Regions from separate parts of the Enterobacter sp. RHBSTW-00175 genome, predicted to be linked through region 1. Evidence: predicted binding sites of a transcription regulator. Region 1 holds the regulator's gene; each other region holds the start of a gene.
The links. Region 1 encodes sigma-54, which starts transcription at its own class of promoters, with help from an activator protein. Its sites were predicted from a motif close to GTTGGCACANNTTTCGCTNT; they were not measured.
Positions count from the first base shown of each region.

Region 2: a site for sigma-54 is predicted at 2,264-2,283, ahead of glnK (P-II family nitrogen regulator). Genes of this name have one in related genera too.
Region 3: a site for sigma-54 is predicted at 1,802-1,821, ahead of hypA (hydrogenase maturation nickel metallochaperone HypA). Genes of this name have one in related genera too.

Region 1 covers NZ_CP055930.1:1,510,487-1,515,738, reverse strand. Annotated here, with positions in the region: gene mtgA (monofunctional biosynthetic peptidoglycan transglycosylase) at 1-169, shown strand, start outside; gene npr (PTS phosphocarrier protein NPr) at 207-479, opposite strand; gene rapZ (RNase adapter RapZ) at 476-1,330, opposite strand; gene ptsN (PTS IIA-like nitrogen regulatory protein PtsN) at 1,376-1,867, opposite strand; gene hpf (ribosome hibernation promoting factor) at 1,950-2,237, opposite strand; gene rpoN (RNA polymerase factor sigma-54) at 2,260-3,693, opposite strand; gene lptB (LPS export ABC transporter ATP-binding protein) at 3,741-4,466, opposite strand; gene lptA (lipopolysaccharide ABC transporter substrate-binding protein LptA) at 4,473-5,027, opposite strand; gene lptC (LPS export ABC transporter periplasmic protein LptC) at 4,996-5,252, opposite strand, start outside.
Region 2 covers NZ_CP055930.1:3,281,823-3,287,074, forward strand. Annotated here, with positions in the region: gene HV107_RS15540 (SmdA family multidrug ABC transporter permease/ATP-binding protein) at 1-339, shown strand, start outside; gene HV107_RS15545 (SmdB family multidrug efflux ABC transporter permease/ATP-binding protein) at 332-2,113, shown strand; gene glnK (P-II family nitrogen regulator) at 2,336-2,674, shown strand; gene amtB (ammonium transporter AmtB) at 2,710-3,996, shown strand; gene tesB (acyl-CoA thioesterase II) at 4,081-4,941, opposite strand; gene HV107_RS15565 (YbaY family lipoprotein) at 5,146-5,252, shown strand, end outside.
Region 3 covers NZ_CP055930.1:953,967-959,218, reverse strand. Annotated here, with positions in the region: gene hypD (hydrogenase formation protein HypD) at 1-292, opposite strand, end outside; gene HV107_RS04515 (HypC/HybG/HupF family hydrogenase formation chaperone) at 295-567, opposite strand; gene hypB (hydrogenase nickel incorporation protein HypB) at 558-1,421, opposite strand; gene hypA (hydrogenase maturation nickel metallochaperone HypA) at 1,424-1,774, opposite strand; gene hycA (formate hydrogenlyase regulator HycA) at 1,985-2,449, shown strand; gene HV107_RS04495 (4Fe-4S dicluster domain-containing protein) at 2,520-3,128, shown strand; gene hycC (formate hydrogenlyase subunit 3) at 3,125-4,951, shown strand; gene HV107_RS04485 (respiratory chain complex I subunit 1 family protein) at 4,953-5,252, shown strand, end outside.

The DNA.
Region 1 (5,252 bases):
CCGTCTGACGATATCAGAAGCCGCGTTGTTAGCGGCCGTGTTGCCCAATCCCGTCCGCTTTAAGGCCAGTGCCCCATCGGGGTATGTTCGTGGTCGTCAGGCGTGGATTATGCGGCAAATGCGCCAGTTAGGCGGGGAAGGATTTATGACGGGAAATAAGCTGTATTAGTGACCCTCTCCGTGAAGGAGAGGGTGGATGCATCAGTCTAGTCTTCATCAAACCCGGCATTAAACAGTGCTATCACTGCCGCCAGAGCTTCTTCTTCCTGTGGGCCTGTTGCCTCAACTTCAATTTGTCTGCCCTTGGCAGAATCCAGCATCAGTAGCGCGATAACGCTATTGGCTTCAGCCTCTGTACCTTCATCGTTACGCAGCAGAACCTCCGCATCAAAACCCTGCATCAGTTCAAACAGTTTCATCGCCGGGCGGGCGTGCATACCCAGCTTATTAGTGATTTCAACAGTTTGTTTTACGGTCATGTTTTACGTTTTTCCAGCGTACGATGACGGGACTGAACGTTCTTCCCGCGTGAACGGAAGTAGTCGGCCAGTTGTTCAGCAATGTAAACCGAACGATGTTTACCACCGGTACAGCCAATCGCCACCGTCAGATAGCTACGATTGTTTGTTTCCAGCATAGGTAACCATAGCTCAAGGTAGCTGCGCGTCTGGTAGATAAAATTGTGAACTTCTGTGTGCCTGTCGAGGAACGCGGCCACGGGTTTATCAAGACCGGTCATTGGACGCAGTTTTGGATCCCAGTGGGGGTTAGGCAGGAAGCGCACGTCGAAAACATAATCCGCATCGATAGGAATGCCGTGCTTAAAGCCGAAGGATTCGAACACCATTGTCAGTTCGCGCTCGCGTTTACCCAGCAAACGGGTTCGGAGCATTTCAGCCAGCTCGTGAACGGACATTTCAGATGTATCGACAATGAGGTCTGCACGAGAGCGCAATGGCTCCAGCAGGTCGCTCTCTTCGTCGATGGCGCTTTCCAGAGAGAGATTCTTACTGGAGAGCGGATGCAAACGGCGGGTATCGCTGTAACGACGGATCAGCGTGTTACGGTCAGCATCAAGGAACAGCAACTGAGGCGAAAACGAGTCAGGCAGGTTGCTCATCGCCTGTTCAAAGACTTCCGGTGATTCTGGCATGTTACGGACGTCGATACTGACGGCAGCAGACGTTTGTCGGTCCGCGAGCGTCCGGGCCAGGTCGGGCAGCAGCACAACCGGCAGGTTATCGACACAGTAAAAACCCATATCTTCAAGCGCGCGGAGGGCGACGGATTTCCCCGACCCTGAACGACCGCTGACGATCATCAGCACCATGTTCCGTTTCTCCTCAGGACAACAGATGTAAAGGACATCTCCCGGTTATGCATCATCCTGATTGCCTTCTGCTTCAGTGATAATTTGATATAACTCTTCATCACTTTGGGCTGAGCGCAGTCTACGGCAAATAGTTTTATCAGCCAGACGTTTAGCGACCAGCGAAAGCGTATGCAGATGGGTTTTGGTCTGGTCAGCAGGAACCAGCAGCGCGAAGAGGAGATCGACTGGCTGATTATCGATGGCGTCGAAGGCGATAGGCGTTTCGAGCTGCACAAATACACCGACGGCACGCAGGGTGTCTTCTTCCAGCTTACCATGCGGGATAGCAATGCCGTTGCCAATGCCAGTACTGCCCATTTTTTCGCGGGTCAGAATAGCTTCGAACACCACCTGTGACGGCAGGCCCAGCTGTTTTGCGGCCAGTTCACTGATGATTTCCAGCGCACGTTTTTTGCTCTGGCAGTGAACGCCACTACGGGTACATTCCTGGTTAAGGACATTGCTCAGTTGAAGAGCGGAATCGTTGTTCATCATAATTTCACCTAAGCGCTAACTGTACAAATGGCCTGTTGTGTTTCACAACAGGCCTTCCTGCACCCGTTAACTGCCCGGACAATTAGTGTTGTTTCAGTTTATCTTTATGTTTATTGAGCTGTCGCGCGAGCTTGTCAATCAAGCCGTCGATAGCAGCATACATGTCTTGCCCTTCCGCACTGGCATGGAGTTCACCCCCGTTCACGTGCAGGGTTGCATCCGAGATATGAGTCACTTTCTCCACTTTCAACACAATATAGACCTGGTTGATCCTTTCGAAATACTGTTCAAGTTTCGCGAACTTAGTGTTCACAAAATCACGTAAAGCATCAGTAATTTCGACGTTGTGTCCTGTGATGTTGAGCTGCATAGTGTCTTCCTTATCGGTTGTGTCAGACCAGTTGTTTACGCTGGTTAGACGGCGGAATGGATAAAGACTCTCGATACTTTGCAACAGTACGGCGTGCCACCATGATACCCTGATCGGACAGCATGGTGGTTAACTTACTGTCACTCAGTGGCTTCGCGGGATTCTCCGCGGCGATCAACTTCTTCACCAGTGCACGAATTGCCGTCGACGAGGCTTCGCCGCCGCCTTCGGTATTCACATGGCTGGAGAAGAAATACTTAAGCTCAAAAATACCGCGTGGACTGTGCAGATATTTCTGCGTTGTCACGCGGGAAATAGTTGATTCATGCATTTCGACGGCCTGGGCAATATCTGCCAGCACCATCGGTTTCATATACTCTTCGCCCTGCTCAAAGAACGCCTGCTGCTGCTCGACAATACAGCGGCTTACACGGAGCAGCGTATCATTTCTGCTCTCCAGACTTTTGATCAGCCATCGCGCTTCCTGAAGATTGCTACGAATATATTGATTGTCGGAGTCGTTGCGTGCGCTGGTGCACATGGAGGCGTACTGCTGGTTGATTTGCAGGCGAGGAATGCTGTCTGAATTCAATTCTACAACCCAGCGGTCGTTATGTTTTCTGACCAGCACATCCGGGATAACGTATTCGGGTTCGCTGGTCTGGATGGATTGGCCGGGGCGAGGATCGAGCGACTGGATCAGATTGACGGCTTCTTTCAACACCTCTTCTTTCAGGCGGGTGACGCGCATCAGTGTACGGAAGTCATGGTTTGCCAGCAGATCCAGATGATCGCTGATAATTAACCGGGCTTCTTCAATCCAGGGGGTCTCTTTGGCAAACTGAGAAAGCTGGATCAGCAAGCAGTCGCGCAGATCTTTCGCGGCCACGCCAACCGGGTCGAAGCGCTGAATACGCTTCAGAACCGCTTCAATTTCCTCGAGTTCGATCTCATCATCGCCGATGCTTTCAAGAATATCGTCCAGAGAAACGGTCAAATATCCGGTGTCATCAACGGCATCGACAATGGATGTCGCAATCGCACGATCGGTGTCAGAGAAGGGCGTTAACTCCACCTGCCACATAAGGTAATCCTGAAGCGACTGGGTAGTTTCGCCCTGATAGACCGGTAGCTCATCATCCTGGTAGTCCGCACGCGTCCCGGACGGGGTTCCTGCGGTGTAAATTTCATCCCAACTGGCATCCAAAGGCAGCTCGTCCGGCATCTCTTTTTGTTCGAGAGCATCAACGGTATCGAGCGTTTCGGTGTCCTGCGTTTGCTGAGTATCTACCTCGTCATGAAGATCGGTTTGCTCCAGCAACGGGTTGCTGTCCAGTGCTTGCTGGAGTTCCTGCTGAAGTTCTAACGTGGACAGTTGCAACAGGCGAATCGCTTGTTGTAGCTGTGGCGTCATCGCCAGTTGTTGGCTGAGCCTTAATTGCAAACCTTGCTTCATGTTCAGAGCATTTTTCTCCGGTGCGGCGTTACGTTACCTCTACCCTATCAGAGTCTGAAGTCTTCCCCAAGGTACACGCGCTTAACATGCTCATCTTCGAGGATCTGCGTCGGCGTACCATGGGCAATCAGATGGCCCTGGCTCACAATATAAGCGCGTTCACAAACGGCCAGCGTTTCACGGACGTTGTGGTCAGTGATCAGTACGCCAAGCCCGCTGTCACGCAGATGTTCAATAATACGTTTGATATCGATGACGGAAATAGGGTCAACGCCCGCGAAGGGTTCATCCAGCAGGATGAATTTCGGGTTTGCAGCCAGTGCGCGCGCAATCTCGACACGACGACGTTCACCGCCTGACAGTGCCTGGCCTAAGCTATCGCGCAGGTGTTCAATATGAAACTCTTCCATCAGTTCGTTAGCGCGATCCTGACGCTGCTCGCTCGACAGATCGTCGCGGATCTGCAAGACGGCCATCAGGTTATCGAAGACGCTTAAACGGCGGAAAATGGACGCTTCCTGAGGAAGATAGCCGATACCACGGCGCGCACGGGCGTGCAGCGGCAGAAGGCTGATATCTTCATCATCAATGACAATGTTGCCTGCATCACGCGGCACAATGCCCACCACCATGTAGAAGGTAGTGGTTTTACCCGCACCGTTAGGACCTAAAAGGCCAACAATTTCGCCGGAGTTGACGGACAGACTGACATCTTCCACGACGCGGCGGCCCTTATAGGCCTTAGCGAGATTTTTTGCAGTTAATGTTGCCATAACGAATTAGTTACTCTTCTTCTGTGCCGGGGCCTGGCTTTTGCCTTTATCTTGCAGCTGTGAAGGAACAAGCACGGTGGTAACGCGTTTGCCTTTCTCGCTGGAAGCCTGCATTTTTTGCTCTTTCACCAGATAGGTGATCTGGTCGCCGGTGATATTGCTGTCCAGCTGTTCCAGATAGGCGTTACCGGTCAGAATGACAAGATCCTTCGCCAGTTCATAGTGCATATGTGTGGCGTGGCCCTTCACCGGTTTACCGTTGTCCTGCATCTGGTAGAAGGTTGCCGGGTTGCCATAACCATCAATAATTTCTTTGCCTTGCTCGCCGCCCGGACGGGTAACGACCACTTTGTCGGCATTAATTTTGATGGTGCCCTGAGTCATGACGACGTTGCCGGTAAAGGTGACGACATTACCCTGCATATCGAGAGACTGAGTGTCAGATTCAATATGAATCGGCTGTTCGGTATCACCAGTCACAGCAAGTGCGGGAAGACTGGCTGCCAGCAGCGCGCTGGCGATAACAAAATTAAGGCTGAGTTTGTTTGTTTTGAATTTCATAAGAGGATCTAACCTTTTCAATCAGCTCGGCGTTTTTGCTGCGTAAGTTCCCGCGCATTCTCAGACCGCTGGAATTAAATGTTGTGCCATACAGTGTAACCAGATCTTGCGAAGTCACATCCTGGGTCACCAGGTTAATCTGGGCATTATCTGTTGTAATTTTACGCAGTTGAGAGTCAGCGGTCAGGGCGTTGACCTCAACATGACCATACAGATAAAGCATAC
Region 2 (5,252 bases), 1.8 Mb from region 1:
CAGCGTATTTCGATTGCCCGCGCGCTGCTGCTGAACGCCGAAATCCTGATCCTGGATGACGCACTTTCTGCGGTGGATGGCCGCACTGAATATCAGATCCTGCACAACCTGCGACAGTGGGGCGAAGGGCGCACGGTGATTATCAGTGCGCACCGCTTGTCGGCATTGACCGAAGCCAGTGAAATTCTGGTGATGCAGCACGGGCACATTGCTCAGCGTGGGCAACATGACCAGCTTACAGAACAACCCGGCTGGTATCGCGATATGTACCGTTATCAGCAGCTTGAAGCGGCGCTCGATGATGCTCCAGAGCAGGATGAGGAGACCGCCAATGCGTAAGCTGGGAACGATGTGGCCGACCTTAAAACGTCTGCTTTCCTATGGCTCTGTGTGGCGAAAACCGCTGTCGATTGCCGTGCTTCTGCTCTGGATTGCGGCGATTGCTGAGGTGAGTGGTCCGCTGCTGATTAGCTATTTCATCGACAATATGGTGGCGAAACGCTATCTGCCGCTGGGGCTGGTGGCGGGGTTAGGTATTGCCTACGTTGGGTTACAGCTGACGGCCGCCGGGCTGCACTATGCGCAGTCGTTGCTGTTTAACCGGGCAGCCGTTGGCGTCGTGCAGCAGCTGCGCACGGATGTGATGGATGCGGCGCTGCGCCAGCCGCTGAGTGAATTTGATACTCAGCCTGTCGGGCAAGTTATCTCGCGTGTGACCAACGATACGGAGGTTATCCGGGATCTGTATGTCACCGTTGTGGCAACGGTATTACGCAGTGCGGCGTTGATTGGTGCGATGCTGGTGGCGATGTTTAGCCTTGACTGGCGCATGGCGCTGGTGGCGATCACCATCTTCCCGGCAGTCCTGATTGTGATGGTTATCTATCAACGTTACAGCACGCCGATTGTTCGCCGCGTGCGCGCTTATCTGGCCGATATCAACGATGGCTTTAACGAAGTGATCAACGGTATGAGCGTCATCCAGCAGTTCCGCCAGCAGGCACGTTTTGGCGAGCGAATGGGGGAAGCCAGTCGTTCACATTACATGGCGAGAATGCAGACGCTTCGCCTGGATGGCTTCCTGTTGCGTCCGTTGCTGAGTCTTTTCTCTACGCTGGTGCTTTGCGGCTTACTGATGCTGTTTGGTCTGACGTCGGGCGGCACCATTGAAGTGGGCGTATTGTATGCCTTTATTAGTTATCTTGGGCGTCTGAATGAACCGCTGATTGAGCTCACCACTCAGCAATCCATGCTGCAACAGGCCGTGGTTGCGGGAGAGCGCGTCTTTGAGCTAATGGACAGGCCACGTCAGACCTACGGTGATGATGACCGTAGTCTGCAAAGCGGTGCTATTACCTTTGATAATGTCTCGTTTGCTTATCGTGATGACCGGCTTGTCCTCCAGGACGTTAGCCTGGATGTCCCGTCGCGTGGCTTTGTGGCGCTGGTGGGGCACACCGGTAGCGGTAAGAGTACGCTCGCCAGCTTGCTGATGGGGTATTACCCGCTCACGAAAGGGGAGATCCGCCTGGACGGGCGTCCACTGTCTTCCCTGAGCCACAATGTCCTGCGTAAAGGGGTGGCAATGGTGCAGCAAGACCCGGTGGTGCTGGCGGATACTTTCTATGCCAACGTCACGCTGGGCAGGCCTTATACGCATGAGCAGGTGTGGGCGGTGCTGGAAACCGTGCAGCTGGCAGAGCTGGCACGCGGTCTGCCCGAGGGTATCGACACCCGGCTGGGCGAGCAGGGAAATAATCTCTCGGTTGGGCAAAAACAGCTGCTGGCGCTGGCGCGGGTGCTTATTGAAACGCCGCAGGTGCTTATTCTGGATGAGGCAACTGCCAGTATTGACTCCGGTACTGAGCAGGCTATCCAGCAGGCGCTGGCGGCCGTGCGCGATCATACAACGCTTGTCGTTATCGCTCACCGCCTGTCAACGATTGTTGATGCCGATACTATTCTGGTGCTGCATCGCGGCCAGGCCGTCGAGCGCGGGACGCATCGTCAGCTGTTAGAGGCGAAAGGGCGTTACTGGCAGATGTACCAGTTGCAACTGGCGGGAGAAGAGCTGGCTGCCAGTGCGCGCGAAGAGGAATCACTCAGCGCCTGATGCACCAAAATCAGGCAACGCGCTAACACTCTCAACTGTTGGTGCAACACTGAAACGCATTATGCACTGTTATGGTGCGTTTTTTTTCGCCACTTCATCACCGAATGCCTTGCCGCGCTCATTGCACCGCTTTTTCCCCCTTTTTTCAATTCTGGCACATCCCTTGCAATATCTCCTGCGTGTTAGCAGCGGCCATTACCGAATTCTGACTGGAGGGGATTTATGAAGCTGGTTACAGTTGTAATCAAACCATTCAAACTTGAAGACGTTCGTGAAGCATTGTCTTCCATGGGTATTCAGGGACTGACTGTCACCGAAGTGAAAGGCTTTGGTCGTCAGAAAGGTCATGCCGAGCTTTATCGTGGGGCGGAATACAGCGTTAACTTCCTGCCTAAAGTGAAGATTGATGTCGCAATTGCTGACGATCAGCTTGATGAAGTGATTGATGTCATTAGCAAAGCGGCCTACACCGGCAAGATTGGCGACGGCAAAATTTTCGTTGCCGAGTTGCAGCGCGTGATTCGTATCCGTACGGGCGAATCCGACGAAGCGGCATTGTAAGTAACTCCTGGCACACAGTGATAGGGATCGAGAAAATGAAGATAGCAACAATCAAAACGGGTCTGGGTTCGCTGGCACTGCTGCCAGGCCTGGCACTGGCTGCCCCTGCGGTGGCAGACAAAGCCGATAATGCCTTTATGATGATCTGCACCGCGCTGGTGCTGTTCATGACTATCCCAGGCATTGCGCTGTTCTACGGCGGCCTGATCCGCGGTAAAAACGTCCTCTCCATGCTGACGCAGGTTGCTGTGACGTTCGCACTGGTGTGTGTGCTGTGGGTGGTCTACGGTTACTCGCTGGCCTTCGGCGAAGGCAACGCCTTCTTCGGCAACCTCAACTGGGTGATGCTGAAAAATATCGAACTGACCGCGCTGATGGGTAGTTTCTATCAGTACATCCATGTTGCTTTCCAGGGCTCGTTCGCCTGTATCACCGTAGGCCTGATTGTTGGTGCGCTGGCTGAGCGTATTCGCTTCTCTGCGGTACTGATTTTCGTGGTTGTCTGGCTGACGCTCTCCTACGTGCCGATTGCGCATATGGTATGGGGCGGTGGTCTGCTGGCGACTCATGGTGCACTGGACTTCGCGGGCGGTACTGTTGTGCACATTAACGCCGCTGTTGCAGGTCTTGTCGGTGCATACCTGATTGGCAAACGTGTGGGCTTTGGCAAAGAAGCCTTCAAGCCACACAACCTGCCAATGGTGTTTACCGGTACGGCTATCCTCTACTTTGGCTGGTTCGGTTTCAACGCCGGTTCAGCAAGTGCTGCGAACGAAATCGCTGCGCTGGCCTTCGTGAATACCGTTATTGCCACGGCGGGTGCAATCCTCTCCTGGGTATTTGGTGAGTGGGCCGTTCGCGGTAAACCTTCTCTGCTGGGTGCATGTTCTGGTGCGATCGCCGGTCTGGTTGGTATCACCCCTGCGTGTGGTTATGTGGGTGTAGGTGGCGCGCTGCTTATTGGTCTGGTTGCTGGTCTGGCTGGCCTGTGGGGCGTGACTGCGCTGAAACGTGTTCTGCGTGTTGATGACCCTTGCGATGTGTTCGGTGTGCACGGCGTGTGTGGTATCATCGGTTGTATCATGACCGGTATCTTCGCGGCGAAATCTCTGGGTGGAGTGGGTTACGCAGAAGGCGTCACCATGGTTCACCAGGTGCTGGTACAGCTGGAAAGTATTGCCATCACTGTTGTCTGGTCTGCCGTTGTGGCCTTTATCGGCTACAAACTGGCTGACATGACCGTCGGTCTGCGTGTACCAGAAGAGCAGGAGCGCGAAGGTCTGGACGTCAACAGCCACGGCGAGAATGCGTATAACGCTTAATAAACAGCAAAACGGCAACCTCAGGTTGCCGTTTTTAATGTTGATGCCCTCTCCCGGTGGGAGAGGGCATCAGGCCGCACAAAATTACCCGCGATTACGCATTACCCCTTCCTGCACCGTTGATGCCACCAGAACACCATCCTGAGTATAAAACTCGCCGCGTACAAACCCGCGAGCGCTGGACGCCGACGTACTTTCCACGCTATAGAGCAACCAGTCATTCATATCGAACGGGCGGTGGAACCACATGGAGTGGTCAATTGTCGCAACCTGCATCCCTTTTTCCAGGAACCCAACGCCGTGTGGTTGCAGGGCAACCGGCAGGAAGTTGAAGTCGGAAGCGTATCCCAGCAGATACTGATGGACGCGGAAATCCTCCGGCACGGTGCCGTTGGCGCGGATCCACACCTGACGTTTTGGTGCAGCTACGTGGCCTTTCATCGGGTTATGGAACTCGACGGGGCGAATCTCCAGTGGCTTATCGCACAGGAATTTCTCTTTCACCTGCGGTGGTAGCAGGTGCGCCAGCGCACGCGCGATATCGGTTTCAGATTTAAGCTCTTCCGGCGATGGGGATGGCGGCATCACTTTTTGATGCTCATAACCCGGTTCAGGCGCCTGGAAAGAGGCCGTCATGTAAAAGATAGGTTTGCCATTCTGAATGGCAGCCACGCGACGGGCACTAAAACTGTTGCCGTCACGCAACACTTCAACGTCATAAACAATCGGTTTGGCGCTGTCGCCAGGGCGTAAGAAATAGCTGTGAAAAGAGTGCACCAGACGGTCTGCCGGGACGGTCTCTTTAGCGGCATATAATGCCTGCCCAACGACTTGCCCGCCGAAGACCTGGCGTAAGCCCAAATCTTCGCTCTGTCCACGAAAGAGTCCTTCCTCAATTTTTTCCAGGTTCAGTAATGTCAGCAGATTGTTCAGTGCTTGACTCATAGTTGTCCTCAATAAAACGCCGTGGCGAAAGATAAGCAGAGTATAACGCAGATTTGAAAGTGGTCCGATGGGTAGAATAATCTGAATATCGGCCTGAAATCAGGCATTAATCAGTGATTTGTGCCACACTTGTTACGTTATATAAATGTTAACGACATCGGGTGGGATCGATCCCGCTGGTGCATTGATGATAAGGAGACTTCAATGAAACTCGTGCACATAGTAAGTGGTTTAGCGATAGCGGTGGCACTGACTGCCTGCGCAGGTAAGCACGCCAGTACCCAGGCGCCAGCGCCGGATCCAAATACTGT
Region 3 (5,252 bases), 560 kb from region 1:
CACCAAAGGTACAGAAAATCACGTCAGGCTGGCTGGCAATCTCAATACAGCTGTCGATGCGTCCCATTGGCAGCACGCACACCGGGCAGCCCGGGCCGTGGATAAACTCGATGTTGTCCGGCAACAGCTGGTCGAGGCCAAATTTAAAGATGGCGTGGGTATGCCCGCCGCACACCTCCATGATGCGCAGCGGTTTTTCGGCGGTATAGCGCAGATGTTTTGCCCGCATTTTCAGGTGTTCAATAAGCTGCATCACCTGTTCGGGCGCTCGATATTCATCAACATAGCGCATGGTTATCGCTCCTCGCCGTACAGCAGCGCCCCGACATCAGGCTCCACATCAAACATGTTTTGCAGGGCATCCAGCGTGTCGCGCGCTTCTGCTTCGTTAATCACGCTCATGGCAAAGCCAACGTGTACCAGCACCCACTGGCCGATGCGGGGCGCACCGTTTTCATCCACATTGCCAACCAGCGTCAGATCGACATCGCGCAGCACGCCGCACACGTCTACTTTGGCCTGATTGCCGTCAATCGCATGGATTTGCCCCGGGACGCCTATGCACATCGTTCTCTCTCCAGCCAGTTCAGCCAGTTATCCATACCTTGCCCGCCGGTGGCAGACACCAGCAGGATTTCAATATCCGGGTTCACTTCACGGGCATACGCCAGACACTTATCGACGTCGAAATTCAGGTACGGCAGCAGGTCGACTTTGTTGAGGATCATCACCGATGCCGCTGCAAACATATGCGGGTATTTCAGCGGCTTGTCTTCCCCTTCGGTCACCGATAGCACGGCTACTTTATGCCGCTCGCCCAGATCAAAACTCGCCGGGCAGACCAGGTTACCCACGTTCTCAATAAACAGAATGCCGTTATCCGCTACGGGCAGACGTGGCGCGGCATCGGCAATCATCTGCGCATCAAGATGGCAACCCTTACCGGTATTCACCTGAATGGCTGGTGTGCCGGTTTCACGAATACGCGCGGCATCGTTTACCGTCTGCTGATCGCCTTCGATAACTGCGCAAGAAACGCGTCCGTTCAGGCGTTTGAGCGTTTCTGTTAGCAGTGTTGTTTTGCCAGAGCCCGGGCTGGAGACCAGGTTCAGGACCAGCAGTTTGCGGGCGGCAAAGCGGGCGCGATTACGCGCAGCCAACTGGTTATTTTTATCAAGCACGTTGATTTCGACGTCCAGCATCTGCCGCTGGCTGATGCCTGGCGCGTGCGTACCGGCTTCACCGTGGCCGTAATGCAGGTCGCCGTCAGCGGATTGGGTTGGCGTAAATGCCAGGCCGGTAAAGACTCCTGATGGACGAGGCGCAGGAGAGAAGGGTGCGGAGCGAAACGCAGAGTGAGGACGATGCTCATCCCCTTCTATATAGAGGTTGCCTTCGGCACAACCGCAGGTACTACACATAATTATTTCCTCTCGATTTCGAGGCGTTGGATCTGCATTCCGTCATCGGCCACGATGCGAAGCCCGGTGCTCTGACACTGCGGGCAGCTTCGTACTTTCGACGACAGCAACGTGACGTACTGCTGGCACTGTTCGCACCAGCACTCCGCCTGCTGTTCTTCAATATGAAGCTGGCAGCCTTCCGCCAGCGTGTCGCGGCACACCAGCTCAAAGCAAAAGGTGAGGGCGCTGGTTTCGACGCAGGAAAACGCGCCGAGTTTCAGCCAGACACCGGTCACACGTTTTGCGTGGTGTTGTGCTGCCTGTTGTTCGATTAACTCCAGAGCCCGTTGGCAGAGGGTGATTTCGTGCATGACGCCTCCTCAATGAATTGCGCCTGTAATGCAATAACGATGCCATCTTGATTTTTGTTAAGGCGTGACGATGTCAACGCTGTCGAAATGACACGTCGACACTGCCGTTACAGCAGTGTGTTTTGTATTTAAAGCATTAAAAATCAATAAATTAAAAATTGGCATGGAATCTGCTTAATAGCCGCAATCTCCATTAACCGGATATCTGACATGACTATTTGGGAAATCAGCGAAAAAGCGGATTACATCGCACAGCGACATCAGCAGTTACAGGAGCAGTGGCATCTTTACTGCAATTCTCTGGTTCAGGGGATAACCCTGTCGAAAGCCCGGCTACACCATGCCATGAGCTGCGCGGCACAGGGCGATATGCGCTTTGTGTTGTTCGGGCACTTTACGATTTACGTCACCCTGGCAGACAGCTTCAACAGCCACACCATCGAGTATTACGTCGAGACAAAAGACGGGGATAAACAACGCATTGCTCAGGCGCAACTGATGACTGATGGCATGGTTGATGGCCACGTCAGCAACCGCGATCGCCAGCAGGTGCTGGAACATTACCTGGAAAAAATTGCGCCGGTCTACAACGGCCTTTACACCGCGGTTGAGCACGATTTACCGGTCAACCTGCAACAGCTGATGAACGGAAACCCATCGGCAAACGTTGCCTGAGTATTGCGTGTCGAGAAGTGTCGATAAGACAGATTTTCGTCAAAAATGACCATCACCAGAGGATTACCCGGTGAACCGTTTTGTAATTGCCGACTCGACGGTCTGTATCGGCTGTCGAACCTGTGAAGCGGCGTGTTCGGAAACACACCGCCTGCACGGATTGCAGTCAATGCCGCGCCTGCGCGTCATGCGAAATGAAAAAGAGTCTGCGCCGCAGCTCTGCCACCACTGTGAGGATGCCCCGTGCGCGGGTGTCTGCCCTGTTAATGCCATCACCCGTGTTGATGGTGCGGTACAGCTCAATGAAAGCCTGTGCGTAAGCTGCAAGCTGTGCGGTATTGCCTGCCCGTTTGGCGCGATTGAGTTTTCCGGCAGCCGCCCGCTGCATATTCCGGCGAATGCCAATTCCCCGAAAGCGCCGCCAGCGCCACCGGCTCCGGCACGCGTCAGTACGCTGCTGGACTGGGTTCCCGGCGTGCGAGCCATCGCGGTGAAGTGCGATCTGTGCTGCTTTGATGAACAAGGCCCGGCCTGCGTGCGCACCTGCCCGACTAAAGCGCTCATTCTGGTCAACATTCGCGATATCGCCCGTACCAGCAAGCGCAAGCGCGAGCTGACGATCAACACCGATTTTGGCGATCTTTCGCTGCTTCAGGAACTTAACGAGGGGGCAAAATGAACGCGGTGACGATGATGAACAGCGCTGTGGCCTGGTTCGCCGCCGCGGCCGTTCTGGCGCTGATTTTTTCGTTCCATAAAACCCTGAGCGGCTGGATTGCCGGGATAGGCGGGGCGATAGGGAGCCTGATGACCCTGGCCGCGGGTGGGGTGGTTCTGCTCGGCGGGCAATCCGTTGAAGCCACCATTCCGGTGGTGCATCACGCGGTTCAGGTGACCCCGCTGAATGCCATCTGGCTGGTGACGTTTGGTTTGTGCGGGCTGTTTATCAGCCTGTTTAATATTGACTGGCACCGCCATCACAGCACCAAAGCGAACGGGTTGCTGGTGAATGTGCTGATGGCTGCGGCGCTCTGCACCGTGACCGCCAGCAACCTGGGTGCGCTGGTGGTGATGGCCGAAATCATGGCCCTGTGCGGCGTGTTCCTGACCGGGTGCAGTGCTTCCGGCAAGCTGTGGTTTGCGCTTGGGCGGCTCGGCACGCTGCTGCTGGCGTTAACCTGCTGGCTGGTGTGGCAACGCTACGGCACCCTGGATTTAGCCCTGCTGAACGAGCGGGCACAGCAGCTGCCGTTTGGCGCTGACATCTGGTTGTCGGGCGTGGTGGGCTTTGGTCTGCTGGCCGGGATCATCCCGCTGCACGGCTGGGTGCCACAGGCACATGCCAATGCCTCTGCTCCGGCGGCGGCACTGTTCTCCACCGTGGTGATGAAGGTTGGGCTGTTCGGCATTCTTACGCTGTCGCTTACGGGTGGGCAGCCGCCGCTCTGGTGGGGCGTGGTGTTGCTGCTGGCGGGTATGGTAACTGCATTTGTCGGCGGGCTGTACGCGCTGATGGAGCACAACATCCAGCGTTTGCTGGCCTATCACACCCTGGAGAATATCGGCATCATTCTGCTGGGGCTTGGCGCAGGTGTGACCGGGCTGGCGCTCAATCAACCTGCGCTGATTGCTGCCGGGTTTATCGGCGGCCTGTATCACCTCGTCAACCATAGCCTGTTTAAAAGCACGCTGTTCCTCGGCGCGGGTAGCGTCTGGTTCCGTACCGGCCATCGCGATATCGAAAAACTGGGCGGCATCGGCAAAAAGATGCCGGTTATCTCTCTTGCCATGCTGGTGGGGTTGATGGCGATGGCCGCGCTGCCGCCGCTGAACGGCTTTGCCGGTGAGTGGGTGATTTACCAGTCCTTCTTCGCGCTCGGTCAGAGTGATGCGTTTATTGCGCGTCTGCTCGGTCCGCTGCTGGCGGTGGGGCTGGCTATCACCGGCGCGCTGGCGGTGATGTGTATGGCGAAAGTCTATGGCGTGACCTTCCTCGGCGCACCGCGCACGAAAGAGGCGGAACAGGCCTGCTGCGCGCCGGTGCTGATGGCGGCAAGCGTTGTCGCACTGGCGCTGTGCTGCGTTATCGGCGGTGTGGCTGCGCCGTGGCTGCTGCCGCTGCTGGGTAGCGCGATACCGCTGCCGCTCACGACGGCGCACACCACTGTTTCACAGCCGATGATTGCGCTGCTGCTGATTGCCGCGCCGTTGCTGCCATTCATTCTGATGCTGTTCTTCAAACGCGACCGTCTCTCTTCCCGCTCACGCGGTGCGGCGTGGGCCTGCGGCTATGAACATGAGCAATCAATGGTGATCACCGCCCACGGCTTTGCCATGCCGGTGAAAGAGAACTTCGCTGCCGTGCTGAAGCTGCGTCACTGGCTGAACCCAGTGGCCTGGGTCCCTGGCTGGCAGAGTGCTGCCGTGCCTGTGCTGTTCCGCCGTCTGGCGGTTATCGAGCTGGCGGTGCTGGTGGTGATTGTGATTTCACGAGGAGCCTGACATGAGTCTGTTACTGGCATTACTTCAGGCGCTGGTGTTATTCGCCATTGCGCCACTGCTTTCCGGGGTGTGCCGCGTGCTGCGCGCCCGGATGCATAACCGTCGCGGGCCGGGTGTCCTTCAGGAATACCGCGACCTGTTCAAATTATTCACCCGCCAGAGCGTTGCACCCGATGCCGCAGGTTGGGTGTTTCGCCTGACGCCGTTTGTGATGGTGGGCGTCATGCTGACCATCGCCACCGCGCTGCCGGTGGTTACCGTTGGCTCTCCGCTGCCGGTACTGGGCGATTTGATCACCCTT